Regions from separate parts of the Nonomuraea sp. NPDC026600 genome, predicted to be linked through region 2. Evidence: riboswitches for the same ligand, from Rfam matches in the RefSeq annotation. Region 2 holds a riboswitch; the other holds the start of a gene.
The links. A riboswitch is a leader RNA that binds a small molecule or an ion and turns the genes downstream of it on or off. The one in region 2 is predicted to bind thiamine pyrophosphate.
Positions count from the first base shown of each region.

Region 1 (14,884 bases), on a different contig from region 2:
CCCTGGATCACGCCGATGGGATTGACGAACCGCTCGCTCGCCTTGAACGCCACCTCGATGGCGCCCTGGTCGGGATCCACCTCGATCAGCTCCCAGCCCAGGGTTTCGGCCGCGGCGGGCGGCGGGACCCGTCCGGCCAGCATGTCCCAGAACGGCCCGCGCCCCTGCGCTTCGGTGTCCATGAGCCTGTATTCAACAGGCCGACACCGACAGTTCCCGCCGGCGGCGGCCCGCCCGTGTCCCGGTAAACACGACGCGGTAAAACGGCCCTTTTTCCAGCGGATCGGGGAGTTGACGAAGTTTGCCGGATTCAGCAACGCAGGGGGCTAGCGCTTGGGGCGGAGTTTGTTGATGTTTTGGGCGATTAGCGGCTCCCGAGTGGCGAGCGCGCGTGCCACATCCCACAGTTGCCCGGCCCGATGCACCTGGGCCCGCCAGTCCGTGCCGGTGGCCCGATGGGTCATCTCCACCTCGACCTCCTCCACCCGGTAGCCCTTGCGCAACAGGTCGATCGTCAGCGCCGTCTCCACGCCGAACCCGTGCGCCAGCGGCCGGGCGGCCTCGAAGGCATCTCTGGTGACGCAACGCTGGCCGTTGAGCGGCTGAGCGGCCTCGAAGCCGGTGGCCCTGCGGATGCCGTCCCTGGACAGGCGGACGACCAGGCCGTGGCCGCCCAGCCTGACGCGCGTGGCGAAGACCGCGATGGTCATGTCGGCCGCGCCGGACCGCACCGGCTCGATGAGCGGAGCCGCGGCCCGCGCGGTCTCGCCCAGATCGGCGTCCAGGAAGAGTAAGTAGTGCGGCGTCTCACCGTCGAGCAGGCGCACGGCTTCGGCGCCGGACTCCATGGCCGCCGCCTTGCCGCGGTTGCGGCTGTGGCGTACCACCCTGGCCCCCGCGCCCCGCGCCACCCGGCCGGTCTGGTCGGTCGAACCGTCGTCGACGACCACGACCAGGTCGACGCCCGGCAGGGCGAGCGCCGCACCGACCGTGGCACCGATGCGGTCGGCCTCGTCCTTGGCCGGGATGATGACCGCGGTGTCCGTCATGACCCCTCGGAGATGAGGAACTCCTGCGGCACCTCGTCGTGCACGGTGAAGACCGAATCGAGGCCGGTGACCTGCAGAATCTTACGCACGGCCGGCCGAGGGGCGGCGACGTCGAGCGCCCCGCCCTGCTCCTTGACGCGTTTGAGCGCGGACAGCAGCACGTTCATCCCCGTGGAGTCGCAAAAATCCACGCCGGACATGTCGATGACCACGCGGCTGGGCCCGTCCTGCAACAGCCGAGCGAACTCCGCCTGCAGGTGGGGTGCCGTATAGAGGTCGATTTCACCGGTGATGGCGACTAGCGCATGGCCGGCATGTGATCGAGTCGAGACCTTGAGCTCCACATGGGCAGGCTAGCGGCGCGGAGCCTTCCGGTCACGTTGTCACGCCGATAGGGCAAGCACAGGTTTTTGTCCTGCGTTTGGGCTCCATGAAAACTGAGAGTACGCGAAGCTTGACTGTGTGACACCGGCATGGCCGGAGAGGGGGGCGGCCCGGCACCTCGCTTCTGGTCACTACTTCACTGAAGGAGGGGCCGGGCGACCACGGGCCCGAGCATTCATGAGAACAGACAGATCCGAAGATCCGCACCGACAGCGACTCCGCGAACGACTGGAAGCCATCCTCATTCGCACCGAGAAGGCCACCTCGTGGCATGACAGAGTGGGACGCCTGCGTAGCCTGGTCAATCACGAAGGCTTCGTCCCCGTACACACGAAACTCGCCGGCGAGGACCTCGACTTCCTCGCCGACGCCCGCGACGACCTGCTCAGATTCTCCGAGCTCGGGCTGCGGCTGTTCGACCTCCACCAGCCGCGCGACGCGGGAGGCATCACCAGCGACTCCGCCAATCCCATCCTTCGGTGCCGGAGTTGCATGTGGCGCTGGCCGTGCCCGACGTTCCGCGCGATGTCGGAGTCGTTCGGCGGCGGCCACGACAGCACCCTTCCGGAGTCCGGTTGAAGTCCCGACCTGACGGACGCGCTATCCCGGGACCAGCGGCAGCCGGATCTCGAAGCGGCAGCCCGGCCCGTCGTTGACCACGCCGATCACCCCGTCGTGCGCCTCCACGATGCCCTGAGCGATCGCCAGGCCGAGCCCGGCCCCGCCGTCTTTGGTCGGGGTCCGGGCCGCTTCGCCCCTGAAGGCCACCTCGAACACCCGGTGCAGGTCCTCGTCGGGGATGCCCCCGCAGCAGTCGCTGACCGACAGGCACGCCATGCCCGAGTCGACGGCCGCCCGCAACACCACCGTGCGGTCCGACGGCGTGTGCCTGATCGCGTTGACGACCAGGTTTCCCAGCGCCCGGCTCAGGGCGTTCGCGTCCGCCCGCACGGGCACCGCCTCGGCGGCCTCGGCGGTCAGCCGCACCCCCTTGGCGCGGGCCAGCGGCTCGGCCCCCGCGAGCGTGTCGGCGACCAGGTCGGCGAGCCCGATCCGGACAGGGGAGAGCCGCAGCGCCCCGGCGTGGATCCGGGACAGCTCGAACAGGTCGTCGACCATCGCCGACAGCCGCTCCACCTGCAGCTTGATCTGGTGGTGATAGCGCGCCACGGTCACGGGGTCGGACACCACCCCGTCTTCGAGCGCCTCGGCCATCGCCCGCATCCCGGCGAGCGGGGTACGCAGGTCGTGGCTCACCCAGGCGACGAGCTCGCGCCGCGCCCCCTCCAGGGCGCGTTCCCGCTCGTACGCCTCCTCCAGCGTGTTCGCGATCGTCTGCAGCTCCGACGGCAGCCCCTTGGGCGCGATGAACGGCAGGTCGCGTACGGCCGCCACCAGCCGCCTGCTCTCGCCCACGACCCGCCTGGCCAGCACGAACGCCACTCCCAGCCCGACCAGCCCGCCGACGGCCACCACGCTGAGCACGGTGTCCTTGACCGGGCCCTCGATGATCATCTTGAGCGTGATCGCCACCAGGCCGGCCAGCGTCGCCGCGATCGCGACCACCATGACGACGGCCAGCATGACCCCGATCGAGCGGGTGCGCAGCCACCACATCACGGACACGCCCAGGATGGCCACCAGCAGCCCCAGCCCCGCGGTGACCGCCACGATCATGCCCAGGTCGATCACGATCGCGGGGTGGGGTCTCATGGCTGGCCTTCGAGCGGTTCGTACCGGTAGCCCACACCCCAGACCGTGACGATCCGCCGCGGCGCGGTCGGGTCCGGCTCGATCTTCTCCCGCAGCCGCCTGACGTGCACGGTCACCGTGGACGAGTCGCCGAACGACCATCCCCACACCTGGTCGAGCAGCGCCGACCGGCTGAACGCCTGCCGCGGGTTGCGCATCAGGTAGGCCAGCAGGTCGAACTCGCGGGCGGTGAGCATCACCTCGGCGCCGCCCAGCCCCACCTCGTGGGCCCCGACGTCGACCACCAGGTCGCCGTCACGCAGCACGCCCGTGCCGCCCGTGACCGAGGCGCCGCGGGCGCGGCGCAGCACCGACTGGACGCGCAGCGCCAGCTCTCGCGGGCTGAAGGGCTTGGTCACGTAGTCGTCGGCGCCGGTTTCGAGGCCGACCACGCGGTCGATCTCCTCGCCGAGCGCGGTCAGCATGATCACCGGGACCGGCCAGCGTTCCCTGAGCTTCTTGCACACCTGCAGCCCGTCCATCTTGGGCAGCATCAGGTCGAGCACCATCAGATCGGGCGGCCTGGCGAGCGCCCGGCGCAGCGCCTCGGCGCCGTCACCCACGCACTCGACCTCGTGTCCGTCGCGCTCCAGGTAACGCGCCACCACTTCGGCCACGGTCGGGTCGTCGTCGACCACCAGGATGCGCGCATTCACTCTTTCACCGTACGGCGGGGCACCCCGAATCGACACTTACGTCATTGGTTCGTAAGCGTCGCGGATCATGCCCGCAGGACGTACGGTGGGCCCATGAGTCGAGTCATCATGCTCGTACTGGGCGCCCTTCTGGGGCTCTTCGTACTTTTCAACTTCGTGCTGCCCATGATCATGGGGCTGCTCAAGGTCGCGCTCATCATCGGAGTCGTCGCCCTTCTGGTGTTCATCGCCGTCACGCTCGTCGGGAAGTCGTCCTCGTCACGGTGACGCTCTTCCTGCTCGACCCTTGGCTCATCGGCGTGACCATGGTGGCGATCCTGCTGCTCGCCACCTGGGCCGCCCGGCTGCTGCCCGCCATCGGCGGCGACGCGCCCGGCTTCCCGCTGAGCTATGCCCGGCGCACGGCCTTCCAGCGCCTGCGCCACCCCGCCGCCGCCGGTCGGCCGCGGCCACGAGCTCCGTCATCGCGCCCCGCTTCCGGTTGAGCGGGGCTCTCTCTCTTCAGTGAGCCCTGATCCATCTTTCTTGATTGAAGGGGCTCATGTTCGACTCTCTCGTCTCGTTCCTGCTGACCGTCTCCGGCGACAATGCCGCGGTCGCCATCATGCTGTTCACCGTGGCCGTACGCCTGCTGCTGCTGCCGCTCGGCATCCGCCAGGCCCGCGCCACGCAGATCCAGCAGCGGCTGGCGCCCAAGCTGCGCGAGTTGCAGAAGCGGTGGTCGCGTAATCCCGAGCGGCTGGTCAAGGAGACCTCCAAGCTGTACGCGAAGGAAGGCACCTCGCCTCTGGCCTCGATCCTGCCGGGATTGGGGCAGCTCCCGTTCATGTGGGTGATGTATCGGGTCGCCACGCACCCGACCGCCTTCCTCGGCCACGACCTGCTGGGCGCTCCGCTGGGTCAGCATGTCGCCGGAATTGTCACCAATTACGGTCTGGTCAGTGTGCCATTTACGGTCTTCGCCGTGGTCATCGTGCTGATCGCGGTCGTGGCATGGCTTTCGGCCCGGAAGGTGAGCGCCACACTGCCGGCGGAACAGCCCGCGCTGATGCGCAGGCTCATGCCGCTGATGCCGTTCGGCTCGGTGCTGGCCGCCGCGGTGCTGCCGCTGGCGGCGGGACTCTATCTGCTGATCTCCACGGCGTGGGTCGCGGGCGAGCGCGCGATCCTGGCCGCCCGGCCGCTCTGAGCGCCCGGCTAGCCGGCCTCTTTGAGTGCGTGGACCTGCCCGTTCATCGTTCCGTCGGGGGCGAGCAGGATCGCCCACACCGTCGTGATGTCACCGTCGTGGCGGACTCCCCAGCTCTCCGCGACGTACTCGACGATGCCGAGCCCCCTGCCCCCGAGCGACGACAGAGTCGGCCGGCCGGCGCGGGGCTCGGTTGCCGCGCCCCCATCGCTCACCGCCACCTCGATGTGCTCGTCACTCCGCAGCCAGGCCACCCTGACCATGCCCGACGGCAGCGGATGCGCATGCCGTAGCGCGTTGCTCAGCAGCTCGCTCACCACGAGGACGGCATCGTCGATCGCGGTGGAGAAGACACCGCAATCCTGCAGGTCAGTGGATAGACGCTGGCGGGCGACGGCGACGCTGGACGGCGCGTACGGCAGTAGCACCACGCTTGACACACCCACCTCCCCGCTCCCAGTGCCCCCCACGGGAACACTTCCCCGGTACGACCGAAATGCCCCGTTACTCGATCCCAGAAACCGCATCTCGATCACAGCTTGTACACATTGGACGATAGATCAGCTCAACTGTGACCACGTCGTTACCGCATCGGTGTGTCGGATCGGATAAGAGAAGCGTTGCCCAACACGAGGCGCATTCGGGTGCCTCCGCCGGGTCGCGGATGAGCGCTTACATCGCCGCCCTGAGCCCTGGCGAGACTGCGGACGATGTACAGCCCGAGGCCGACTCCGCCGAACCTGCGCCGGTCACCACTGTCGACCTGGACGAACCGTTCGAAGACCCGTTCGCGGTCCGGCGCGGCGATGCCGACTCCCTCGTCGTCCACGACCACGACCACCGTGTTCTCCTCGGGCCAGGCGCCGACGCTGATCAGGCCGCCCTTCGGCGAATACTTGAAGGCGTTCTCCAGCAACTGGCCGAGGATGATGTCGGTGGCGAGCGCGTCGCCGCTGACATGCGGCAGGGCGTCGGAGATGGCCACCTCGACCCGGTGCCTGTCGGACAGCACGGGCAGCCCGAGCGTGGCCGCGTGGATCCGCTCGGCCAGATCGAACGCCTCGATGCGTACCGGCGGCTCGTCGGCGCCCGCTCTGGCGCCGAGCAGCAGATGGTCCATGAGCTGCCCGAGCGACCTGGCCCGCTCGGCGATCGTGTGGACGGCGGCGCGGCGCTCGGCGTCGCTCAGCTTGTCCCAGCGCGAGTCGAGCGTGCTGGCGAACCCGCGCACGATCGTGATGGGCGTGCGCAGCTCGTGGCTGGTCGTGGCCAGGAACAGGTCCTTGGCCTCCTCCAGCTCCTTGGCCGCGGTCACGTCGCGGAAGTCGATGACCACCTCTCCCGTCTCCTCGATCTCGGCGCTGACCACGTCCAGCCAGCGCCCGGTCTCCAACTGGTGGGCGAGCTTCTCCCCCGGGCTGGGCAGCGGGAACGGCAGCGGCCCACCGATGACGGCCTCGACCGGCATCGCGGTGAGCTCGGCCGCGGCCGGGTTCCACTGGCTGACCCGCCCCGCGCGGTCGAGCACGGCGATGCCGTCGGCGCTGGCGTCGAACACCGCCCGCTCGTGCGCCCGCTGGCGTACCGCCTCCTGGTAGGCCACCGCGTTGCCGACCGCGATGCCGGCGTGCCCGGCGAGCAGCTCCAGGAGTTCGAGCTCCAGGTGGCCGGGCTTGCGCTTGGCGAACAGCGCGTACAGCGCGCCATAGGGGCGCCCGCCGACCGCGGCCAGTCCGAGGGCGATCGTGTGCAGCCCGTCGAGCTCGGCCCAGACCAGGTCGCCGAGGCCCTGCGACTCCAGCATCACCGTCTTGCCGGTGCGTAAGAGCTTGCCGACCAGGCTGGTGCGCAGCTCTGCCGTCACGCCCTTGAGCGAGTCGGGCAACTGGTGAGTGCTCACCAGCCGCAGCCGTTCGTCCTCGATGAGCACGAAGCCGCCCGCGTCGGCGCCGGTCAGCTCGGTCAGGCTGGCCGCGATGCGATCGAGGACCGCGGGCAGCTCCAGCTCGGCGTTGATGTCACCGACCACGTCGGTGAGCCGGCGCACCAGCCTGGCCCGCCGCGCCATGCGGTTCCTGGCGGCCTCGTCGGCCTCGGTCAGATGGTGTACGAAGACGTAGCCCGCCACGGCGCTGCCCGTGAGCAACGCGCTCGTGTCGACCCGAAGATCCAGCACGGTGCCGTCCCTGCGCAACCGCTTGGTACGCAGCGACACCTGGCCGCCCGTGCGCACGCGTTCGAGCACCGCGTTGTGCTCCGCTGTCAGCTCCCCCGGCACGATCGGCGCCCTGCGGCCCAGCATCTCCTCGGCGGACCAGCCGAAGAGGCGCTCCGCCGCGCGGTTCCAGACGAGTACGGTCTGATCCCGGTCGAGCGCGATCACGGCGTTGGGCGAGCTGGCGAGCACCGCGCGTGCGATCTCATCGTCACTGCCTGCTCTGTCGTCACCCACACCTCCATAGTGCCTGTGGCGTGCGGCGTTCGTCGGGCGATCCGTCCGATACGCTGCGGGCACGGCCTTTCCAGGCGGGGGAAGAGGGTGACGGGTATGTCGAGTGGCGATCTCGATGCCCTGCTGCGGGTGACCTCCTCCACCTATCGCGGCGAGGTGCCGCCCGATGTGGCGTTCGGCACCTATGACGGCGCGGTCGGCCGGCTCGTGCTGGCGGTGAGCGGCAAGGGCGTCGTGGCGTGCAGCTTCGAGGCCGAGGACACCGTCTTCGAGCTGGTCGTCAGGCATGTCGGCGCGTTCGTCGGACCCGACCCCGGGCGGCTCGACCCGGTGCGCAGGGAGCTCGACGCCTACTTCTCCGGCCGCCTGCGGGCCTTCGCCACGCCGGTCGACCTGTCCATCGCCACGGCGTTCGCGCGCACGGTGCTGCAGAAGACGATGGCCGTGCCGTACGGGAGCACGGCGACGCTGGGCGAGATCGGCGAGAGCATCGGCCGGCCCCGCGCGCTCCGCGCGGTCGGCAACGCGCTCAACGCCAACCCCGTCTGCGTGATCGTGCCCTGCCACCGGATCGTGCCGGGCGACGGCGAGCTCGGCGACTACGCGGGCGGCCAGGCGGCCAAACGCCACCTCCTCAACGTCGAGCAGCGCTCGCGCGCCTGACGCCCGTACGCGAAGCCTGACGTCCATACACAGAGCCTGACGCCCGTACTCAGCGGCGGGTGTCCGCCGCGCGCCTGGCCGCCGCGCGCCTGGCAGTCGCGCCGATCGCCAGGGTCACCAGCGTCGCCACGAGGGCCGCGCCCAGCGCGCCGTTCATCCACGGCTGCCGGGTGAACCCGATGGCCTCACGCACCACCGCCCAGAGGTGGTCCCACGGCGCGACCGTGGGCGTGGAGGTGGTCAGCCAGTACGCCACGAAGCCGAGCGCCCAGGGCACCAGCATGGACCAGCGGGCGGGCGCGTCCTCCTCGGTGTTCCACCGCGAGTAGCCACCGAGCAGGAAGTAGTCGACCGCCAGCACCGCGAACATCGGCACGAACACCGCCCCGATCACCCCCAGGAACGCCCCGTAGGAGTTCACGTCGACCACGAGCGCGATGCCGGTGGTCAGCACGCCGATGGCGATCGAGAAGACCCGCCGGTCGACGCGTGGCATGAGGTTCTGCAGCGACATGGTCGTGGAGTAGACGTTCGCGAACGACTGGTCGGCCTCCCGCAGCACCAGGATCGCGAAGAACAGCGCCCCCAGCGGCGCCGCGACGAACGGCCCGAACACGGCCGTGCCGTCGGCCGTCACCGCGGCGGACCCGGCGATGGCCACCGCGTACACGCCCAGCCCCAGGCAGGCGACCTGCGCCAGCGTGTAGCCACCGACCACGCCGGTGAAGGCCGCCCGGCTCGACCTGGAGTGCCGGGCGAAGTCGGCCGCGATCGGCACCCACGAGACCGACAGCGCGATGACGTAGTCGACCGCGGGAGCGAACGCCGTCCACGACCCACCGACCTGCGGCGGAGCCTTCGACAGGAACTCCACGGCGAACCAGACGAGCGAGATGATCACCCCGATGGTGACGTAACGCCGCAGCAGCCGGATCGACCCGAGCGGCCAGATGGTCAGCGACGTGGTCAGCACCCCCGCCACCACCACCCACACCTGGTACGGCACGGTGTCGCCGAAGATGGCCATGGCGCCCTTGGAGATCACCCACAGCTCGAAGGCGCCCCACCCGATCATCTGGACGATGTTGAGCACGGTCGGGATGTACGACAGCCGCGCCCCGAACAACCCGCGCAGCAACACCATCGCCGGCCGCCCGGTCTGCGTGCCCGGAATGGCCGACAGCCCCACCATGGCCGTGCCGACCAGACTGCCGACCAGCGCGGCCGCCAGGGCGGCGGCCAGGGTGAGCGGGGCCCCGCCGAGCGGGTCGAGCAGGAACAGCGCCCCGCTGAACCCCAGCAGGCTCACGGCCAGGTTCGCCCACAGGGCACCCTGGTCGAGCAGCCCGAGCGTCTTGGGGGGAGTTCCCTCGAGGGTCAGCGGAACTTCGTCAACGACATGTGTCATCGCTCACTCCCTACGCCGGCATTACCCGGACAGGTTCAAGCGGTCGGCAACAGCGGTAGTTGCCCTCTCAGCCTGGTTGCCCCAAGCTCCCGCGTCAGTTGTGCAGTTTGCGCCCTCATCTTGCCCTATGAGGAGGCGACTGACCACAGGGGGGTCTCACACCCCCCGTCCGTGATCATCCGAAAAGCCATATAAGGGCGGTTCATCCCAGTAAGATCGCCGCCATGAAGAAAACGATCATGTCCCTCGTGGTGGCCGCGGCCGCCGCGACCGTCATCCCGCTCGCGCCGGGCACCGCGCTGGCCGAACCGGTGCCCTCCGGCTGCCACAGCGGTATCTACTACCAGCCCTACAAGACGTGGGCCAGCTGCGACAGAGGCTCGGGGTATGTGCAGGCCATAGCCACGTGTCCCAACGGCTCGACCACCAAGAAGGTGAAGGGTCCGTGGAGGCCGGTCACCGGTGGTACCGAGGGGCAATCCGTCGCTGTATGCCCCGGTAATCGCAACGCCGTCGGCCACGCCTGGGACATCAAGAAGTATTGATCAGGTAATCCGTCAGGCGACGAACGGCGGGTGCCCCGTCTCGCTGACCATCGGACGGCTCGCGCCCGCCCAGGACTGCATGCCGCCGTCGACATTGACGGCCTCGCGCCCGAGCTGGTTGAGCCAGGCCGCGACCTGGAACGAGCGGCCGCCGACCCGGCAGACCACGTAGACGGTCCGGTCGCCCGGCACCTCCTCGACCCGCCCCTGGATCTGCGTCATCGGGATGTGCACTGCCTCGGGCGCGTGCCCGGCCACCCATTCCTCCTGCTCCCGCACGTCGAGCAGGTAACCGTCGGCGGGAACGTCGCTGGCCGGGATCTCTGGAACCGTCATGCCTCCATCATCTCGCGTCTCTCGTCGTAGGCGGCACGCGCCTCGGCGATCTCCCGCTGGTGCTCCTCGGTCCAGGTGACCAGGCTCTTGATCGTCTGGTGCAGGGTCCGGCCGAGGGGCGTGAGCGCGTAGTCGACCCGCGGGGGCACCACGGGATAGACCGTACGGCTGACCAGGCCGTCGCGCTCCAGGTGGCGCAGGGTCACGCTGAGCATCCGCTGACTGACGCCGTCGATCTCGCGGCGCAACTGGGTGAAGCGCAGGCTCTTGCAGTCGAGCAGGGCGATGACCAGCAGCGACCACTTGTCGGCGACGCGGTCGAGTATCTGCCGGACCTCGCAGTCCTCCCTGGTGTCCCACTGCCGCACGTCGTAGTCGTCGTCGTCCACGGTGCCCTCGCAGTAACCGGGTGACTTTGAAGTGCCGTCTTCCATGGGATCCCATGCTGCCGGATCATTTTCACGGTTACAAGAGATAACCGAGATGCCGATAAGTAACCGGGGGTTGATCATGTCCAAACGCGCTTGGGGCATGTTGATCGTGCTGTGCGGGGCCGTCTTCATCGAGGGCACCGACGTGGCCATGCTGAACGTGGCCCTGCCGTCGATCAGGGCGGATCTGGGGCTGTCCACGGGCATGCTGAGCGGGGTGGTGAGCGCCTACGTCCTGGGCTGTGGCGGTTTCATCCTGCTCGGCGGCCGGGCGGCCGACCTGCTGGGCAGGCGCAGGATGTTCCTGCTCTGGCTCGGCGTGTTCGTGGTGTTCTCCGGGCTGGGCGGGTTCGCGACCGAGGGGTGGGTGCTGCTGGTCGCCAGGTTCCTCACCGGTGTCGCGGCCGCGTTCATGATGCCCGCCGGGCTGTCGCTGATCACCACCAGCTTCCCCGAGGGCAGGCTGCGCAACCGCGCGCTGCTCGTGTACGCGGGGACGGCCGCGGCCGGATTCGCGCTCGGGCTGGTGATCGGCGGCCTGCTGAGCTCGATCGGCTGGCGCTGGGTCTTCTTCGCGCCGGTCATCCTGTCGCTGGCGATCCTGATCATCGCCATCCCGGTGCTGAAGGAGCAGCGCACGCCCCGGCCCGCCGGCGGCGTCGATCTGGCGGGGGCGGCGACCATCACCGGGGCGATGACGCTGCTGGTCTACGGCCTCGTACGGCTGGAGCACCCCGCCGATGGCCCCGGCTGGACCATCGGAGCGTTCGCGGGCGGCGTGGCGCTGCTGACGGCGTTCGTGGCGATCGAACGGCGGGTGGCCACGCCCCTCGTCCGCCTCGGCGTCCTGCGCTCCGCTCCGCTGGTGCGCGCCAACCTGACGGCGCTGCTGCTCACCGCGTCGTTCTTCGGCTTCCAGTTCCTCATCACCCTGTACCTACAGGAACTGCGCGGCTGGTCCACCGTCCAGACCGGCCTGGCCCTGCTCGCCGCCGCCGCCGACGTGGTGCTCGCGCCCACGCTGACCCCCTGGCTGGTGCAGAGGTACGGCAACGCCCGGGTGATCTTCGGCGGCCTGCTGTCCGGGCTGGCGGCTTACGGCCTGTTCATCGGAGTCGGGATGGACTGGTCGTACGCGGCCATGCTGCCCTCGATGCTGCTGATCGGGCTGATGTTCGCCTTCGTGTACGGCCCGCTCACGATCGTCGCGACGGAGGGCATCGCGGAGGACGAGCAGGGGCTGGCCGGCGGGTTGCTGAACACGGCCTTCCAGTTCGGCGCGGCACTCGGGCTGTCGATGGTCACGGCCGTCAGCGTGGCGGCGCTCGGTGACGCGACCTCCGCCGAGGCCGGGCTGGCGGCCATCAGGACGGCGCTGCTGGTGCCGGTGGCCGCCACGGCGGTCGCCGCGCTCGTCATCGCCACCGGCCTCCGCCGCCGCCCGGCCGCCCCCAACGACCAGCACGGAGAGGCCGAGGAGGCCGTCGCCGTCAGGGCGTGAAGCGTTACTTCAGCAGGCGGGACAGGCGGCGGTCGGCGAGCGGCTTGCCACCTGTCTGGCAGGTGGGGCAGTACTGGAGCGAGGAGTCCGCGAAGGACACCTCGCGGATCGTGTCGCCGCAGACGTCGCAGGCCTGGCCGGCGCGGTTGTGCACGCGGAGGCCGGACTTCTTCTCCGCCTTGAGGTCCTTGGCGGCCAGGCCGTGCGCCCGCTCGACCGCCTCGCGCAGCGTGGTGACGATGGCCTCGTGCAGGTCGGCGATCTGGTCGTCGGTGAGGGTGGCGGCGATCTTGAACGGGGACATCTTGGCCGCGTGCAGCACCTCGTCGGAATAGGCGTTGCCGATCCCCGCGATGACCTTCTGGTCGCGCAGCAGGCCCTTCACCTGGGTACGGCTACCGCCCAGGATGGCCTTGAGCGCGGCCACGGTGAAGGCGTCGTCGAGGGGGTCGGGGCCGAGGGCGGCGACACCCGGCACGTCATCCGGATTTTTCGTGACATAGACGGCGAGGCGCTTCTGCGTTCCCGCCTCGGTCAGCTCGAACCCGGGTGCGAGCCCCTCGTCGTCGGGCGCCAGCCGTACCCGTACCGCGAGCGGGCTCTTGCCCGGACGGACCGGCTTCGCGCCCGAGAGGTCCTCGCGCCAGCGCAGCCACCCCGCGCGGGCCAGGTGGATGACCAGGTGCAGCCCGTCGCAGTCGAGGTCGAGGAACTTGCCGTGCCGCGCCACGCCCGTGATGGTCAGCCCGCCGAGCGCGGTGACCGGCGGGTCGAACGTCTTGAGCGCCGAGAAGGCGACCACGTCGACACCCAGGACCGTACGGCCAACCGCCCGCTCGCGCAGGAAACCGGCGAGCGATTCCACTTCGGGGAGTTCCGGCATGCCACCAGGGTACGTGCCGTGGTCGTCCACAGCCTGTGGACAACTACGGCACGCTCCAGAACGCCAGCTCGTGCGCCATGCCCTCGGCGAACAGCGCCTCGGCGCGCGCGGGCTCGGGCCCGGCCTCGTCGATCATCTGGCCGATCCGCACGGTCAGCGCCGCGAAGCCGGGATCGGCGTACGTCTCCACCCACCTGCGGTAACGCGGCTCGGCGGGCAAATTCTCGGCCAGTGCCTGACCAAGCTCTGAGTATCCCCACATACACGGATAAAGCGCCGCCAGCCCTTCGCCGTAATCGGCGGCCGACTCCAGCAGGAACGCCGTGTAGGCCGCGCACGCCGGCCCCTTCCGCGCGTTCTCGAGGTCCGCCCCGAACGGGGCCGACAGCTCCCGGTGCAGGCTCAGCTCGTCGTGGAAGGTCGTGTGCGCCAGGTCCACGAGGTCGCCCAGATGCGCGGCCGGCGCCTGCCAGGCCAGCCGCGCGAACACCCGCACATAGTCCAGCAGGAACAGGTAGTCCTGCTCCAGCCACGACCGGAACACCGGCTCCGCCAGATCGCCACGCCCGATACCCACCACGGTGGGATGCGCGAGCTGCGCGTCGAGGAGGGGGCGACCCACCGCGTGCAGCTTCTCCGAGATACCCATGAACGGCACGTTAGTGTCAAAGGATGACTGTCACGATCGCGGAGGAACTGCTCTTGCTCGCTTACAGCGAGAAGGAGGGCAAGCAGTTGATCGGCGCCACCCAGCTCGATCCAGCGCTCGGCGGCGCGATCCTGGCGGAGCTGGCGGTGACCGAGCGGGTGGCCCTGACCGATAAGAAGGTGTCGGTCGAGAACGCCACCCCGCTGGGCGACGAGGAGCTCGACGCGGCACTGAGTCGCATCGCGGAGGACAGCAAGGAGCGCAAACCCGACTGGTGGGTCCAGAAGCTCCACTCCGCCAAGCTGCGCAGGCGCCTGCTGACCCGGCTCGCCGAGGCGGGCGTGCTGACCGAGGAGCGCGGCCGGGTGCTCGGCATCTTCCCCACCACCCGCTGGCCGGAGGCCGACGGCAGCGTCGAGGCGGAGGTCAGAGAGCGCGTCGGCAGCGTGCTGGCGGGCGCCGATCCCGACGCGCGCACGGCGGTGCTCATCGCCGTCATGTACGCGGCCAAGCTCGACCGCAAGGCGTTCCCCGAGTCGGACAAGGCACGTGTCAAGGCGATCGCCGAGGGCGAGTGGGCGGGCGACGCGGTGGCCAAGACGATCGCCGCCATCAACTCGGTCATCATGATCGCCGCCACGACCGCCGCCATCAGCCCCAGCTACACGAGCGGAAACTGACGGTCCGGTACGGCATGCCGTACCGGACCATTCGCGGCCCCGGGGTCAGCCGGCGTCGAGGATCTCCTTCGGCACCGGCTTGTCCTGCTTGAGCGCGTCGAACAGGGCCAGGGCCTTCTCCTTGTCCCACTTGACCGCGCTGCCGCCGCCCGCGATCTCGTTGCCGCCGAACGGCACGACCGTGGTCACCGGGCTGTCGCCCATGGCCAGGCCCAGAGACAGCATGTCGAACGCCCCCGTGCTCGCGTCGACGGCGACCGCGTCGGTGGCGCTCATGGCCAGCGGGATCGAGGTGAACGGGTTGAT
Region 1 is NZ_JBEZYD010000025.1:86,896-101,779, reverse strand. It holds gene AB0F17_RS42105 (PaaI family thioesterase) at 1-182, opposite strand, end outside; gene AB0F17_RS42100 (glycosyltransferase) at 327-1,049, opposite strand; gene AB0F17_RS42095 (STAS domain-containing protein) at 1,046-1,393, opposite strand; gene AB0F17_RS42090 (hypothetical protein) at 1,713-2,012, shown strand; gene AB0F17_RS42085 (HAMP domain-containing sensor histidine kinase) at 2,034-3,146, opposite strand; gene AB0F17_RS42080 (response regulator transcription factor) at 3,143-3,841, opposite strand; gene AB0F17_RS42075 (hypothetical protein) at 3,935-4,108, shown strand; gene AB0F17_RS42070 (DUF6412 domain-containing protein) at 4,105-4,326, shown strand; gene yidC (membrane protein insertase YidC) at 4,383-5,030, shown strand; gene AB0F17_RS42060 (ATP-binding protein) at 5,039-5,470, opposite strand; gene AB0F17_RS42055 (PAS domain S-box protein) at 5,614-7,482, opposite strand; gene AB0F17_RS42050 (methylated-DNA--[protein]-cysteine S-methyltransferase) at 7,579-8,145, shown strand; gene AB0F17_RS42045 (cytosine permease) at 8,195-9,553, opposite strand; TPP riboswitch at 9,544-9,656, opposite strand; gene AB0F17_RS42040 (hypothetical protein) at 9,778-10,098, shown strand; gene AB0F17_RS42035 (rhodanese-like domain-containing protein) at 10,111-10,434, opposite strand; gene AB0F17_RS42030 (helix-turn-helix domain-containing protein) at 10,431-10,868, opposite strand; gene AB0F17_RS42025 (MFS transporter) at 10,945-12,366, shown strand; gene AB0F17_RS42020 (DNA-formamidopyrimidine glycosylase family protein) at 12,371-13,249, opposite strand; gene AB0F17_RS42015 (transcriptional regulator) at 13,293-13,898, opposite strand; gene AB0F17_RS42010 (GPP34 family phosphoprotein) at 13,922-14,578, shown strand; gene AB0F17_RS42005 (LCP family protein) at 14,624-14,884, opposite strand, start outside.
Region 1: linked by a shared signal. The riboswitch ahead of AB0F17_RS42045 (cytosine permease) and the one ahead of AB0F17_RS09985 (FAD-dependent oxidoreductase) in region 2 are both predicted to bind thiamine pyrophosphate.

Region 2 (14,884 bases):
CCGGGTCCTCGGCGAGCGAGCGATGCATGACCTTCAGCGCGACCGTGCGGTCAAGCCGGACGTCGAGCGCCAGGTAGACGGTCGCCATACCACCCCGCGCGATCCGGGACTCGATGCGATAGCGCCCATCGAGTAGCCGGCCGACCAGGGGGTCCGCAGTCGTCGTGTCCACCCCCCTGAGTTTACGGGCGTTTTGCCACTGGCAAGGCCTGACCATCCGAAACCGATGCCGAGCCGTGCTCGTTGAAATGCCCCTATTTTGCGCGTAACAGGACATAAACCACCGACGTCCCACTGCCCTCACGCGGGCCTCGGGCTGCGGGGGTTGGGGTCTGGGGGGTCGGCCGGCCTGCGGTCGGCTGGCTTGCCGGTTTATGGGTTGGCGGTTTGTGAGTCTGCGCCCCCGCGGCAGGCCGGGGCCCGGGGCTAAGGACCCTTCGGGGAGGAGGCCTCCGCGTAGCGGCGGCGGGGGATGCGGCCCGCCTGGCGGGCGAGCCGGCCCGCCTGGACCGCCGCTCTCATGGCCGCCGCCATCAGGTCCGGCCGCTGTGCCCTGGTGACGGCCGTGGCCAGGAGTACGGCGTCGCAGCCCAGCTCCATGGCCAGGGCGGCGTCGCTGGCCGTACCGATGCCCGCGTCGAGGATCACCGGCACCGAGGCCGCCTCCACGATGAGCTCGATGTTGTGCGGGTTGCGGATGCCGAGGCCCGAGCCGATCGGCGCGCCGAGCGGCATCACCGCCGCGCACCCGGCCAGCTCCAGGCGGTGCGCCAGCGCCGGGTCGTCCCCGATGTACGGCAGCACCACGAACCCGTCGGTCACCAGCCGCTCCGCCGCGTCGAACGTCTCGATCGGATCCGGCAGCAGCGTCCGCTCGTCGGCGATGACCTCGAGCTTGACCCAGTTCGTGCCGAGCGCCTCCCTGGCCAGCCGGGCGGTCAGCACGGCATCGCCGGCGGTGAAGCAGCCGGCGGTGTTGGGGAGGACCTTGATGCCGCGCTCGCGCAGTATGTCGAGCACCGAGCCGGGCGCACCGGGGTCGAGCCGCCGCATGGCGACGGTCGTCAGCTCGGTGCCGGAGGCGACCAGCGCCTGGTCGAGCACCTCCAGCGACGGCGCGCCACCGGTGCCCATGATGAGCCGGGAGGAGAACTTCTCCCCGGCGATCAGCAGATCATCCACCTTGCACCGCCGTCAGAACCTCCACGCGGTCGCTGTCGCCGAGCGCCGTCGTCTCCCAGGTGCTCCGCGTCACCACCTCGTCGTTGACGGCCACGGCCACACCGGTCGTGGCCGTCGTCAGAGTGAGTACGGCCTGCGCCACGGTGGTGCCGTCGGGCACCTCATGCGCGGCCCCGTTGATGGTCACATTCATGAAATATCCCGATACCTCAGCGGCGAGCACAGCTCCGCCATCTCGCCTTCCTCGCCCAGCAGAATGGCCGCCGTGAGAGGGGCCAGCAGCACCCCGCCCCGGTGATGCCCGGTGGCCAGCACCAGTCCCGGCGTACCGCTGGGCCCGATGAGCGGCACGTTGTCCGGCGTGCCCGGTCGCAACCCCGCCACCACGTCGGCCACCTCCAACTCGGTGACGCCCGGCACCAGCTCGCGGGCGTCCCGCAGCAGCTCGTACAGCCCGCCCGCCGTCACTCTCGTGTCGAACCCCAGCTCCTCCTGTGTCGCCCCGACCACCAGCTCGCCATCACCCCTCGGCACCAGGTAGACGGACGCCCCGTGCACCGTCCCGCGTACGCACCTGCCGAGCAGCGGCTGGGGGGAACGCAGCCGCATGATCTGCCCCTTGACCGGCCGCACCGGCACATCGACCAGCCCGGCACTCCACGCCCCGGCCGCCAGGATGACCCGCTCACCCCGGATCTCGTCGATCAGGTGCGCCCGGGTGATCTGGTCGGCCTGGGTTTCGTCGGGTAGGTCGGCCTGGGCGATCCGCTCGCCCCGAGTCTCGGGTGACCCGCCCCAGACGGGCGACCGATCCGGGGCGGGTGCCTGGCCCGGGGGCGCGAGGCGTACGCCTACGACCTGGTCGCCGTCGCGGAGCAGTTCGCTCACGCGAGCCCGTACGAGTGGGACGCCGAGGCGCTTGAGGGCGGCCAGGAGTGCGGTGGTGACGCGGCGCGGGTCCACCCACGCGTCACCCCGGGCCAGCAGCCCGCCACGGACGGAGGGCGCCAGCATGGGCTCCAGGCGACGGCATTCGCGCCCGGTCAGCCGTTCGACCGGGAGCCCCAACTTCTCCATGAACGCGGCCAGCTCTCCGAGCGCCGCCAGATCGTCGGCCCCGAACGCCACAGCGAGCGTCCCATCGACCCGGAAGTCCAGCCCGGCCCGCGCCGCGTCGCTGACCTCGCTCACGGCCGCCGCGGGCCCGCTGCCGTCAGCCCCAAGGCCGGCGTCGGTGGCGAGTTCGGAGGCGAAGGACGGCCAGCGGCGCAGTCCGGCGAGGCCCAGCCGGAGCAGTGGCTCCTCCGTGTACGTGACCTCGCTCACCGGTGCCAGCATGCCTGCCGCCGCGTGCGAGGCCCCCGAGGCCGGAGCCGGGTCGACCACGGTGACCGGCCGACCGGAGCGGGCCAGGCGCCAGGCGATGGACAGCCCGACGATCCCGCCGCCTACGACGATGTCCACATCCGCTCCCTTCGCCGGCATGATCCGGATCAGGTGTCTTGCGGTCGAAGGCCCGGTGCAGCCTTCCTCTCAGCCCGGTAAACGGCCGGACTCCCGCGCGTCTTACGCCCCCAGCCTACGGCCTCGGCGCGACGATCCGGCACGGCCCCCGTTATGGTCTTGGACGTGAATCATGTCGTGGTGGCAGGCGCCGGTCTGGCCGGCGTACGTAGTGTCGAGGCGCTCCGCGCGAGAGGGTTCGACGGCAGGATCACCCTCATCGGGCAGGAACGGCATCGGCCGTACGATCGCCCGCCCCTGTCGAAGGCGGTCCTGTCCGGCAGCAGTGACTCCAGCTTCGTCGACGCCGACCTCGCGGTGCTGGAGGTGGACTTCTGGCCGGGCGTCTCGGCCAAGTCGCTGCGCCCTGGCGTTGTGCAGACCTCCGAGGGCGAGCTCGGCTATGACGGTCTGGTCATCGCCACCGGAGCCGAGCCGATCACGCTGCCCGGCGACGGCCAGCAGCACGTGCTGCGCACCCTGGACGACGCGCTGGAGCTGCGCGCCCGGCTGGTCAAGGGCGCCCGCGTGGTGATCATCGGCGCCGGCTGGATCGGCGCCGAGGTGGCCACCGCCGCCCGCCGGGCCGGCTGCGAGGTGACCGTGATAGAGGCCGGCCCGACCCCGCTCGCCCAGGCGGTCGGGCCCGAGATCGGCGCCCGCACCCAGGGCTGGTACGAGGGCATCGACCTGCGGCTCGACACCCTGGTCGGCTCCGTGGACGAGGGCGGCCTCACACTCGCCGACGGCGGCTTCATCGAGGCGCACGTCGTCGTCACCGGCGTCGGGGTGCGCCCGACCGTCGGCTGGCTGGCGGGCTCCGGCATCGACCTGGACAACGGCGTCGTCACCGACGAGCACATGCGCACCTCCCTGCCGAACGTCGTGGCGGTGGGCGACTGCGCCGCCTGGTGGTCGCGCCGCTTCCAGACCCGGCTCAGGGTCGAGCACTGGGACGCCGCGCTCAACTCACCCGAGGTGGCCGCCGCCACGCTGCTGGGCGGGGACTCGGTTTACGACCCGGTGCCCTATTTCTGGTCCGAGCAGTTCGGCCACATGGTCCAGTACGCGGGCCACCACCCGGCCGGAGACCGTCTCCTCTACCGGGGCGAGCTCGAAGGCAAATGGTCGGCCTGCTGGCTCAATTCGGACGACACCCTGGCCGCGGTACTCGCCGTGGATCGGCCTCGGGATCTCGTACAGGGCCGCAGAATCATCGAAGGCGGCCACCGCGTTGACGCCGAATGCCTGGTAGATCCCGACGTCTCCCTACGGGATTGTGTTGTTTGAGCAAGCACGGCATGTGGTAGTTGTGGTTTCGTGACGCTTTCTGTTGCGCAGATCGACCGGGAGACCGACCAACTCGTCGCCGAGTGGCTCACTCTCCCCGAAGTGGCCGCGCGCCTCGACCTCTCACTGGGGCGGGCCAAGCAACTCCTCAAGGACCGCAAGCTGCTGGGTGTACGCCGGGGCGGTGGCGGGCCACAAGTGCCCGCTGTGTTCCTTGATGGAAAGGACGTGATGAAGGGCCTGCCTGGCACCCTCTCGGTGCTGCGGGACTCCGGTTACGACGATGTCGAGTCACTCCGGTGGCTCTTCACCCCCGACGACTCCCTGCCTGGCTCGCCCGTCGACGCCATCAGGGCCGGTCGCCATACCGAGGTCAAGCGGCGTGCCCAAGCCCTCGCTTTCTGACGCCCGCCTCTACCTCTGCACAGACGGCCGCCGCGAACGCGGTGATCTGGCGGACTTCCTCGACGCGGTGCTGGCCGCCGGCGTGGACATCGTCCAACTGCGGGAGAAGGGACTCGAGGCGCGCGAAGAGCTCGCGCTCCTCGAGGTCTTCCGCGACGCCTGCGACCGGCACGGCAGGCTGCTGGCGGTCAACGACCGGGCCGACATCGCGTACGCCGCCCGGCCTGACGTGCTCCACCTGGGGCAGGACGATCTTCCGGTGAAGGTCGCGCGAGAGATACTCGGCGACGACGTCTTCATCGGACGGTCCACCCACTCCACCGCCGAGGCGTCCGCCGCGGCCGTGGAGGAGGGCGTCGACTACTTCTGCTGCGGTCCCGTCTGGCCCACGCCGACCAAGCCGGGCCGCCACGCGCCGGGGCCGTCGCTGCTCCGGCACGCGGCGTCGCTCGGCGGCGGGCGGCCGTGGTTCGGGATCGGCGGGATCGACCTGGCCAACCTCGACCAGGTCCGGTCGTACGGGGTCGAACGGGTCGTGGTGGTACGCGCCATCACGGACGCCGACGACCCGGGCGCCGCGGCAGCGGAGTTCGCCAAGCGCCTGGCCAACTGACGGGCGTGCGGTGCTTTGTCCGTGAGGTGCTTCCGCGCGCCCGTTGTCCGCTCGGCGCGGTGTGTTTCCGCGACACGCGTGCCATCGAGTGCCCGGACTCGCGTCGCGCGTGCGGCCGCCGGGCTCAGGTGGTGCGTGAGGTGGCGGCCACCGCCAGGCTCGACAGGGCCGCGCGGGCTTCTGGCGTGATGGGCGCCTTGCCGAGGAACGTCAGTGCCTCGCCGAGGTAGTCGCCGATCATGTCCTCACACGCCCGCAGCGCCCCGGTGCCCTCGATGATCCCCCGCAGCACGTTCACCCCGTGCTCGTCGAGCCCCGGGTCGCCGAGCAGGGCACGCACCGTCTCGGCGTCGCCGGGCGAGGCCGCGGCCAGCGTCCTGGCGACCAGCATCGTCCGCTTGCCCTCGCGCAGGTCGTCGCCCGCCGGTTTGCCGGTCTGCGCCGGGTCACCGAACACGCCCAGGATGTCGTCGCGCAACTGGAACGCGATGCCGACACGCCGGCCGTACTCCATGCAGAGCTCGTCCATCCACGGCGCCAGCCCGCCGGCGGCGAGCACCAGGCCGAGGCGGAGCGGTTGTTCGACGGAGTATTTGCCGCTCTTGTAGAGGGCGACGCGCAGGGCGGACTCGAAGGTGTTCTCGCCGTGCGCCTGCTCCAGCAGATCGAGGTATTGACCGCACATCAGCTCGGTACGCATGTGGTCGTGCACCGGCTGCGCCGCCGCGAGCGACTCGGGCGGCAGGCCGCTGCTGCGCCACATCTCGCCGGACCAGATCAGCAGCAGGTTGCCCAGCAGGATCGCCGCGCCCTCGCCGAACTGCTGCGCCGAGCCGTGCCAGGCCGACTTCTCGTGGATCGCCTCGAAGCGGCGGTGCGCGGACGGCATGCCCCTGCGCAGGTCGCTCTTGTCCATCACGTCGTCGTGCACCAGGGCGCTGGCCTGGAGGAGCTCCAGCGACGCGGCGGCGGTGAAGATCTCGGGCACGTCGGTGCCGCCCGCGCCACGCCAGCCCCAGTAACAGAAGGCCGGGCGCAGCCGCTTGCCGCCGGACAGCAGGTCGTCGGCGGCCGCGCGGAGCGGTTCGAGTTCGGTGTCGCCGGGGGCGGGTAGCTGCCGTTCGACGAACTTCCGCAGCGCGGCGTCGACCTCGGTACGCAGTGCGTCCAGGCTCGCGGCGTCAGTGGTCATAGCACTGAGACTAGTGGCCGGGCGGTCAAGGCGGATCTCCAGGGACGGGGCATGTGGCGGTAGCCTGGTTCACATGGCGCTTGGTCGATCCTCCATCCTGCCCGATCGTGTCCCCACCGTCCGCGAGCTTCTCGCCTCCGGTGCACGGTCGTTCTCCTTCGAGTTCTTCCCGCCGAAGACCGACGAGGGGGAGCGGCAGCTGTGGCGGGCGATCAGGGAGTTGGAGTCGCTGCGGCCGACGTTCGTGTCCGTGACGTACGGCGCGGGCGGCTCCAGCCGTGACCGCACGGTGGACATCGTCGAACGGCTGGCCCACGACACCACGCTCACTCCTGTGGCGCATTTCACCGCCGTCAACCACTCGATCCGCGAGCTGCGCCACCTGATCGGCCGCTTCGCGGACGCGGGTGTGCGCAACATCCTCGCCGTGCGGGGCGACCCTCCGGGTGACCCGACGGGCGAGTGGGTCCAGCATCCTGAGGGCGTCCTCTACGCCGAGGAGCTCGTGCGGCTGATCCGGCAGGTGGGCGACTTCTGCGTGGGCGTGGCGGCGTTCCCGTACAAACACCCGCGCTCGCCGTCGATCGAGTCCGACACCGACTTCTTCGTCCGCAAGTGCCGGGCCGGGGCCGACTACGCGATCACCCAGATGTTCTTCCAGGCCGACGACTACCTGCGGCTGCGCGACCGGGTGGCGGCGCAGGGCTGCGACACGCCGATCATCCCGTGCATCATGCCGGTCACCCAGATGAGCACGATCGCCAGGTCGGAGCAGCTGTCGGGGGCGCCGTTCCCGGCCGAGCTGGCGGCCCGCTTCGAGGAGGTGGCCGACGACCCGGCGGCCGTGCGGCGGCTGGGGATCGATCACGGGGTGGAGCTCTGCCAGCGGCTGCTCAACGAGGGCGCGCCGGGCATCCACTTCATCACCTTCAACCGGTCGAGCGCGACGCGAGAGGTGTTCGAGCGGCTCTCGGTGGTCGAAGCGCTGTCCGCCTGACGCGGATCCGACCGTCCGTACTGGTGACAGGCGGTTTTTTGTACGGCAGAGCACGGTGGGCCCCATCCGCCGACCGTGGCTGAGGCCTGTCCAGGGGAACGGTCACGGGGTTCCCCGGCTTGGCGCCGTTACGTGCGGGCTGTTGGCCGTCCACTCACCTGGCGGAGGCTGCGGGGATGTCGGGGGCGGCGTCTAGAGTGACGCCCACCTTGACGCGTCGATGGGAGCCGTGATGACCGCTACACCCCGGGATGCCTGGGACGACACCCTGGCCCGCGCCTTCGCTGTCCTGCTCGGCAAGCCGGTGGACGAGTACGACCCGAACGCCTCCTACGGCGTCTACTACTGCTGCGACGATCTATCGCTCGAGCTGTTCAAGAAGGGGTTCGACATCGGCCCGGTGGTCCGGGGAGAGCTCGTCCGGGCGCCGTTTCCCACTATTCCGATTTTGGGCGAGCTGCTGGAGGGCTGGGACGAGATCGCGCCTCACTGGACCATCGACCTGGGCCGCTCGCTCTTCTATGGCGAGGACTCCGGGCACGGCATCGACGGCCTGGAGGGCGGGCTGCCGGGCGCGGAGCTGGGGCGCATCCTCGTCGAGCGTGGCATGAAACCGGCGGACCTGAAACAGGCCTACATGACGGTCATGCTCCGCGCGCACACCGACGGCTCACTGATGGACGCGATGCGGGTCGCCACCGGCACCCTGCGCGGTCCCGACCACCTCTTCCCGCTGGAGCCGGCGTACGGGGTGGACCCCCGCTGGGACGGCCCGCTGTCCTCCATCGCCCATCCCGGGCTGAGTGCGCATCTGCGGAACCTGTGCCGAGATGAGGACACCGCCCGCGCCGATGGCGCGTTCTACTTCGGGTCCGATGCCGGCTGGACAGATGACGCTCTCCCCTACCCGGTGGTCGCGGGATGGCGGTTCGGGGAGGCGCAAGCCTGGTCCGCGGTGGTGCGGCTGCCCGGCAGCGGCGGGACGCCGACGGCGTCCCGCTAGGACAGGCGCGGGCCGGTCAGTCGATCCGCTGGCAGATCTCCACCGGCAGCTGGGGAGACCACGTCTTGGTGGCCTCGTCGTACCCGCGAGCGTAGCCGTTCTTGAACCCGGAGCAGGGAGCGGCGATCGTCGTCTCCACATAGATGGCCCCGCCGGGAGTGATGGGGTGCGGCCGGGCGGTCTCCCACCTGGCGAACGCCACCCGGCCGGTGGTGAACTTGACGACCAGGTAGACACGGCGGTTGACGGTGAAATTGCCGCCGGCGACCTTGAGATGGCCGTTGAAGGTGTAGGTGAACAGGAAGGGCTGGGCCTGCCGGAGACCGTCGAAGGTCGCGCTGGTGATGCCCGCGGTGGATGCGGTCGACGCGTTCGCGGCGGCGCTGAGGGCTGGGACGCCCAGGGCGACGAGGCCGGCGGCGGCGGTGACTCCGAGCAGGCTGCGGATGGTGCGGTTCATCGGGATCTCCTAGGTGATGGCGTGAACCGTGCGGGCCCGTTGAAGGCTTGCGTCACCATTGATGCGCGGGTCGCCTGAAACGTGCTTACAGCGGGCTTACATCCGCATGCAGACCGCTATCGGTTGCCTGAACGTGACCGCTCCCGGCCACGGCCGAACGCCGCGCCCGCGACGGGTTCCGCCACGCCGCCGGCCTAGTCGAAGTACTGCCAGATGCTGAACCTACGCACGTAGAGGGGGATGGCGTCCCGGCCGATCACCCGAGTCCGGCTGATGCGGGTCTTCTTGTTCATCGTGACCTTGACGCACTTCAGGAGCGCCTTGTGCCACCCCGGCAGGGCGTAGTAGGAGATGGACACGCCACGGTGCCCCAGGCCCCGGTCGGAGAATCCCATCCCCACCTCCCGGTAGACACGTCTCGACCCCTTCAACTGGAACGCGGTGGAGCCGATGATCGCGTGATTGGCCTTCTTGGGGCAGTGCACGAATACCCGGACGTGGCTGGCCTGGCGGGGATGCGAAGGGAGGATGCGGAGTGACGGGACCTTCTTCAGCGCCTTGGGAATGGGGCCCTTGTCGTCTGAGGAGGGTGGCGACGTCGTGGCCCCTGCTGTGGCGGTAGGCGTGGTGACCTGCTCGGCCGGGGTGCCTGGGCCCACCATGAGGGTGGCGGCCACTCCGATCTGGGCGACGAGACGCATGTGTTCCTCCTGCCGGACGCCCGGGCGGCGGCATGCTCGCCGAGTGGCGTGTCACGGGTGTCGGTGAAGGGGGACGTGCTCGGGATGACCCGGACGAAGGGCTCGAGTATCCCGCCTGACCAGGCTGATCATCTCAATTATGTCGATCGTGTCGCGGACGGCCGGGAGCCGCGCTGGTAGGTACCGCTGTTCTTGGACGGTCGGGCTGATGCGCATGGATCAGGTCAGAGGGAGGCGTCTGCCCAAGATCGCGTACTGCTCGTAACCGCCGGGGAACAGGAACGGGCTCAGCAGGTCGGTGAAGCCCATGCTGGCGTACAGGTGGCGGGCCATGGTGGGGCGGTCATGCGTGGACAGGACCGCCGAACGCTCAGGGCGGCCGGCGCACAGGGTGGTGATCATGGCCCGGCCGATGCCCTTGCCCTGGTAGTCGGGGTGCATGTGGATCTCGGCCAGTTCGAACGCGTTGCCCAGCCAGGCTTCGGCGGCCTCCCTGCCCGCGCGGCTCTCCAGCGCGCGGAACACGACGTCGTGCCACCACTGGCCCGGGGCGCCCCGGAAGCCGTAGGCGAAGCCGACGATCTTCGGGCTGGACGCGCCGCCGGGGTGTCGCGTTCCGGCGGCGTTCCACGCGGTGTTCGGCTCCGCGGCCGGCACGCTGCTCGATGAGGCGTCCGGCATCGAGGCCGTGAACCACCGTCTGCGTTCACTCAGCGTCGGAACCCCGCCCGGGGCCGGAACCTCGGCGAAGGCCGAAGGCGAGTCCGGAGTCTCCGGGCCCCCGCGCAATTCAGCGAAGTAGCACTGGAAGTAGGGATATGTGCCGTGATTTCGCATGATGGCCTTGCGGCCGGTGATCTGGTCCGTGGGCGGGCGCATGGCGGCGGTATAGATGTCGATCACCGAGTCCAGGCGTTCGGTGAACTCCGCTTGACCCGCCCCGCGAAACTCGATCACGCGTCGCACACTACTCGACGTCGACGGGGGTGCCACCGGTGATACGCACCAGCTCATCGAATGTGGTGGGAAAGACGGTGAGCGGGTGCCCGCCCGCCGCCCATACGACCTCGTGCTTGTCCAGCCAGTTGTCCACCAGGGTCCGCACCGGGGCCGGATGCCCCACGGGCGCGACGCCGCCGATCGGCTGGCCCGTCGCCGCCCTGACGAACTCCGGTGTCGCCCGCCGTACTTTCTGAACCCCCGCCGTGCGGGCGATCAACTCGACGTCGACGCGGTGCGCACCGCTGGTCAGCACGAGGAGCGGCGCGCCGTCCGCGTCGAAGATGAGGCTGTTGGCGATGGCGCCGACCTCGCAGCCGACCTGCGCGGCGGCGGTGGCCGCAGTGGGAGCCTTCTCCGGCAAGACGATGATCTCTCCCTCGGCGCCCAGCGCGCGGAGGGCGGTTTCCACCAGAACGGCGTTAGCCGGCAACTTCTCAGACATGGGCACACTCTAAACAGATTGACCATTGCATTACCTGGACATGGTGGTGGTGTAAGGTCCTTTGATTCGAATGTTCATGGTATGAGAGGTGGTACGGGGTGGGGGACCGACGGCTGCCCGGCGTGGCTGCTCTCTTGACGGTTGGTGCAGTACTCCTGACGGGGTGCGGTACGTCCGCAACCCAGGTGCGGCTGGCCGCCGCGCCCGCCATCACTTCCATCACGACAACGCCCACGGCGGCCACGCCCAGTGCGGCTACACCCACCGCGGTCACGCCCAGTGCGACGCCTCCCACGGCGGCCGCCGAGGCGGGACCAAGTGCGGTCGCCGCGCCGAAGAAGCAGCTCAAGCTGGGTGCCAAGGGCGAAGCGGTCATGTGGCTGCAGAGCCGGCTCAGAGGGCTCGGTTACCGCCCGGGCAAGGCCGACGGCCGCTACGGCGGATCGACGCTGACGGCCGTGTGGGCGTTCCAGAAGGTCAACGGCATCAGGCCGACCAGCACGATCGCCAAGCGCACGTGGACCGCGCTGGAGAACCCCAGGACCCCCAAGGTCCTGGTCAAGAACGGCCAGCCGACCCGCGCCGAGGTCAACCTGACCAAGCAGATCATGGTCCTTTACGTCGGCGGCCAGGTGAAGCTGATCACCCACATCTCGTCCGGCAGCGGCGTCCCCTACTGCGAGACGGCGACGTGGCAGGGCAAGACCCAGCGCTTCTGCGGCTCGGCCACGACGCCCACGGGCGACTTCAAGACCACGTGGCGCGCGACGGGCTGGCACCGGTCGTACCTGGGCCAGCTGTACAACCCGATCTTCTTCAACGGCGGCATCGCGTTCCACGGCGCGCTGTCGGTGCCGCTGTACCCGGCGTCTCACGGGTGCGTGCGGATGCCGATGAACGTGGCGGTCGAGCTGCCCGGTCTGCTCGGCAAGGGCGTACCGGTGCACGTGCGACGCTAGCTCCGCCGACGACAGGTCCGTGAGCTTCGGGAGGTTCTCGTCCCGGAGTTCGCGGACCTTTCGGCATCCTGGGGCTCGCCGACGAACGAACGTCCGGGTCAGACGGCCGAGGCTTGTTCGGTGGCGAGCCGCTGACGCGTAGTCGGCGCCGCGGGATCGCTCAACAATACTGATGTGCTCTCACAGATCGTGCTCTCATCTACCGTGAGCGTATTGATGGGCCGCTTTGAGCGGAGGCCCTATCAGTGACCTGGCACGAACATGCCGCTCGGCTCGCCGCCGACGTGACTCCGCGTGGGTCACGCTGGCGCGAGCCCGTTGCGACCATCGCCCGCCACCTGTTCCTTCCCCGGTGGTGGGACACCCCGGCCGGCGCCTCGTTCGGCCGGTGGGAACTACGCGATGGGCTCGCTGACGAGCAGGAGTGGCTGGCGGCGAGTTACCGTGATGAGAGCTTGATCACGCAGGTGGCGGGGGTTCACGCCGATCACGCCAGCCTCGGACAGGTCCTCACCGGGCGGCCGACCTCCAGCTCTACACTGCCTGGTCTGGTTGTTCGTATGCTGCGGCACGGGGAGATCTACGACGGCGCGGACGTGCTCGACCTGGCTACGGGCTCGGGCTACAGTGCCGCGCTGCTGTCTCGGTTGCTGGGCGACGCGCACGTCACCAGCATCGACGTAGACCCCTATCTGACAGCGGCCGCCGCAGAGCGGCTCGACCGCGTCGGTCTGCACCCCAAGGTCGTCACCTGCGATGGGAATGGCCCGCTGCCCGGCCGGTACGACCGGATCGTGTCGATGGTCGCGGTACGGCCGATTCCCACGAGCTGGCTGGAAGCGCTGCGCCCCGGAGGACGGCTGGTCACCTGCATCGCCAACACCTCGCTGATCGTCACGGCGAACAAGACCGACGACGGTTGGGCGCGAGGACAGATCGAGCGTGATTGGGCGATGTTCATGCCCACCCGTTCGGGCAGCGGAGCATACGTGTCGCGGCTTGCCGAGATGTACGAGGCGATCCGCGACCAGTCCGGCGAGGACGTCAGGCAGGGGCGGTATCCCGTCGTCGACGCCGGAGCCGGGTGGGAGCTGCGGTCGATGCTGGAGGTCACGGCGCCGGGGATCGAGGACCGATACGAAGAGGGCGAGGACGGCCGCCGGACAGCCTGGCTCCTGCACGAAGACGGGTCGTGGGCTCGAGCCAGCGCGCAGGGGATGGACTGTCCGACCGTGCACCAGGCGGGGCCTCGCAGGTTGTGGGACATCTTCGACGATATCCGGTTCCATTGGCTGGCCAACGGGTCACTGCCGTTGTACGGCGCTCGCGTCTCCATCACGCCCAACGGGGTCATTCGCGTATGGCGGGGCACCTGGAAGGGCGTTATTCGCTGACCGGCCTCGTCGAAGTGGTGCGCGGGGCGGGAAGTTCGATTCCCACGGAAAGGCGTTCCTGTCATCTGATGGTGGGGCTCCCTGGTGGTCGGTCGGTGGGTGAGCCTGGGGTGATCAACCCGGTCTCGTACGCGAGCACGACTGCCTGGACCCGGTCCCTGAGGCCGAGCTTGGACAGGATGCGCGCGACGTGGGTCTTCACCGTCGTCGGGCTGAGGCTCAGTCGTTCGGCGAGTTCGGCGTTGCTCAGCCCGGTGGCCAGCAGGCGCAACACCTCCAGTTCCCGGGGCGTCAGCCCCGACAGATCGCGGTGGACGGCCGCCCTGGCCTCGTCGCGGCGGGCGAACCGCTCGACCAGGCGACGGGTGATCGACGGGGCGAGCAGGGCGTCGCCCGCGCGGACCAGGCGGACCGCGGCCACCAGGTGCTCGGGCGTGACGTCCTTGAGCAGGAACGCGCTGGCCCCCATGGTGAGCGCGGCGTAGACATAGTGATCGAGGTCGTAGGTGGTCAGGATGAGGACGCGGGTCTCGTCCGTGGCGCTCGCCGTGATCTGCCGGGTGGCTTCGAGGCCGTCCATCTCCGGCATCCGGATGTCCATGAGCACGACGTCGGGCCGGGTGCGCCGGACGGCGGCGACGGCTTCGGCGCCGTTGGCCGCCTCGGCCGCCACCTCGATGCCGTCGGCGGCGAGGATCATCCCGAACCCGCTGCGTACCAGCGCCTGGTCGTCGGCGATGACCACGCGCAGTGGCCGGTTCACGTGCTGGTCCATGGAACCCTCGCCTTGATCTGGTAGCCGCCGCCGCTCCTTGGCCCCGCCCGCAGGGTGCCGCCGTAGAGCGCGAGCCGCTCGCGTAGCCCGATCAGGCCCCTGCCCTGCCCGCCGCCGCCGGCGCTGGTGACCTCGGCCGCCTGCCGACCACCGGTGTCGGTGATCTCGATCTCCAGCCAGTCGCCGCTGTGGCCGATCGTGACGGACGCCGCGGCGCCGGCCGCGTGCTTGATCGTGTTGGTCAAGGCCTCCTGCACGACGCGGTACGCGGCCAGGTCCACCCCCGGCGGCAGCGGGCCGGGCGGTGGAGAGATCTCGACGCTGACCGGCACTCCGGCTTCGCGAACCCGTTTGATCAAGGAGTCGAGCTGGTCGAGTCCCGGTTGTGGTTCGAGCCCGTCGGCGCTGCCTGCCGCCCGCGCGCTCTCCGGACCGGCGAGCAGGCCCATGACGTGGCGTAGTTCGGCCATGGCGGCCCGGCCACTGGCTTCGACCGCCAGCATGGCCTGCTTCGACTGGGCCGGGGCCGTGTCCATGACCTTGCGCGCCGCTCCGGCCTGGATCACCATCACGTTCACATTGTGGGTGACGACGTCGTGGAGTTCGCCGGCGATCCGGGAGCGCTCCACCTCGACGGCCCGGCGCATGGCCTCCTCCTGAGCCTGCTGCAGTGCGGCGAACCGGCGGCGGCCGGCGTCGAGCTGTTGCCTCCAGAACCGGCCGAAACTCGCGGCGACTCCAGCGCTCAGCAGGACCACGAACGGCCCCAGCCAGCTCGGCAACGGCGGTACGGAGTCCTGGAAGGCCGCGCCGGCCAGGACGGTCGCGAGGACGAGGCCGCCCACCGCCAGCGCCCGGTGACGGCTGTGGGCCACGGCGCCATAGGCGGCGATGGCGAACGTCAGCACGGTGATCCAGGTCGCGTCGTCGGAGGTGGCCAACGCCGCGGCCAGCACCACCCAGAAG
Region 2 is NZ_JBEZYD010000003.1:613,887-628,770, reverse strand. It holds gene pknB (Stk1 family PASTA domain-containing Ser/Thr kinase) at 1-172, opposite strand, end outside; gene AB0F17_RS09995 (thiazole synthase) at 427-1,182, opposite strand; gene thiS (sulfur carrier protein ThiS) at 1,175-1,375, opposite strand; gene AB0F17_RS09985 (FAD-dependent oxidoreductase) at 1,372-2,667, opposite strand; TPP riboswitch at 2,636-2,753, opposite strand; gene AB0F17_RS09980 (FAD-dependent oxidoreductase) at 2,812-3,975, shown strand; gene AB0F17_RS09975 (Rv2175c family DNA-binding protein) at 4,006-4,380, shown strand; gene thiE (thiamine phosphate synthase) at 4,358-4,993, shown strand; gene AB0F17_RS09965 (polyprenyl synthetase family protein) at 5,118-6,185, opposite strand; gene metF (methylenetetrahydrofolate reductase [NAD(P)H]) at 6,259-7,182, shown strand; gene AB0F17_RS09955 (hypothetical protein) at 7,415-8,185, shown strand; gene AB0F17_RS09950 (hypothetical protein) at 8,202-8,645, opposite strand; gene AB0F17_RS09945 (hypothetical protein) at 8,840-9,346, opposite strand; gene AB0F17_RS09940 (GNAT family N-acetyltransferase) at 9,566-10,303, opposite strand; gene AB0F17_RS09935 (YbaK/EbsC family protein) at 10,314-10,790, opposite strand; gene AB0F17_RS09930 (L,D-transpeptidase family protein) at 10,925-11,749, shown strand; gene AB0F17_RS09925 (methyltransferase domain-containing protein) at 11,995-13,143, shown strand; gene AB0F17_RS09920 (response regulator transcription factor) at 13,205-13,918, opposite strand; gene AB0F17_RS09915 (histidine kinase) at 13,903-14,884, opposite strand, start outside.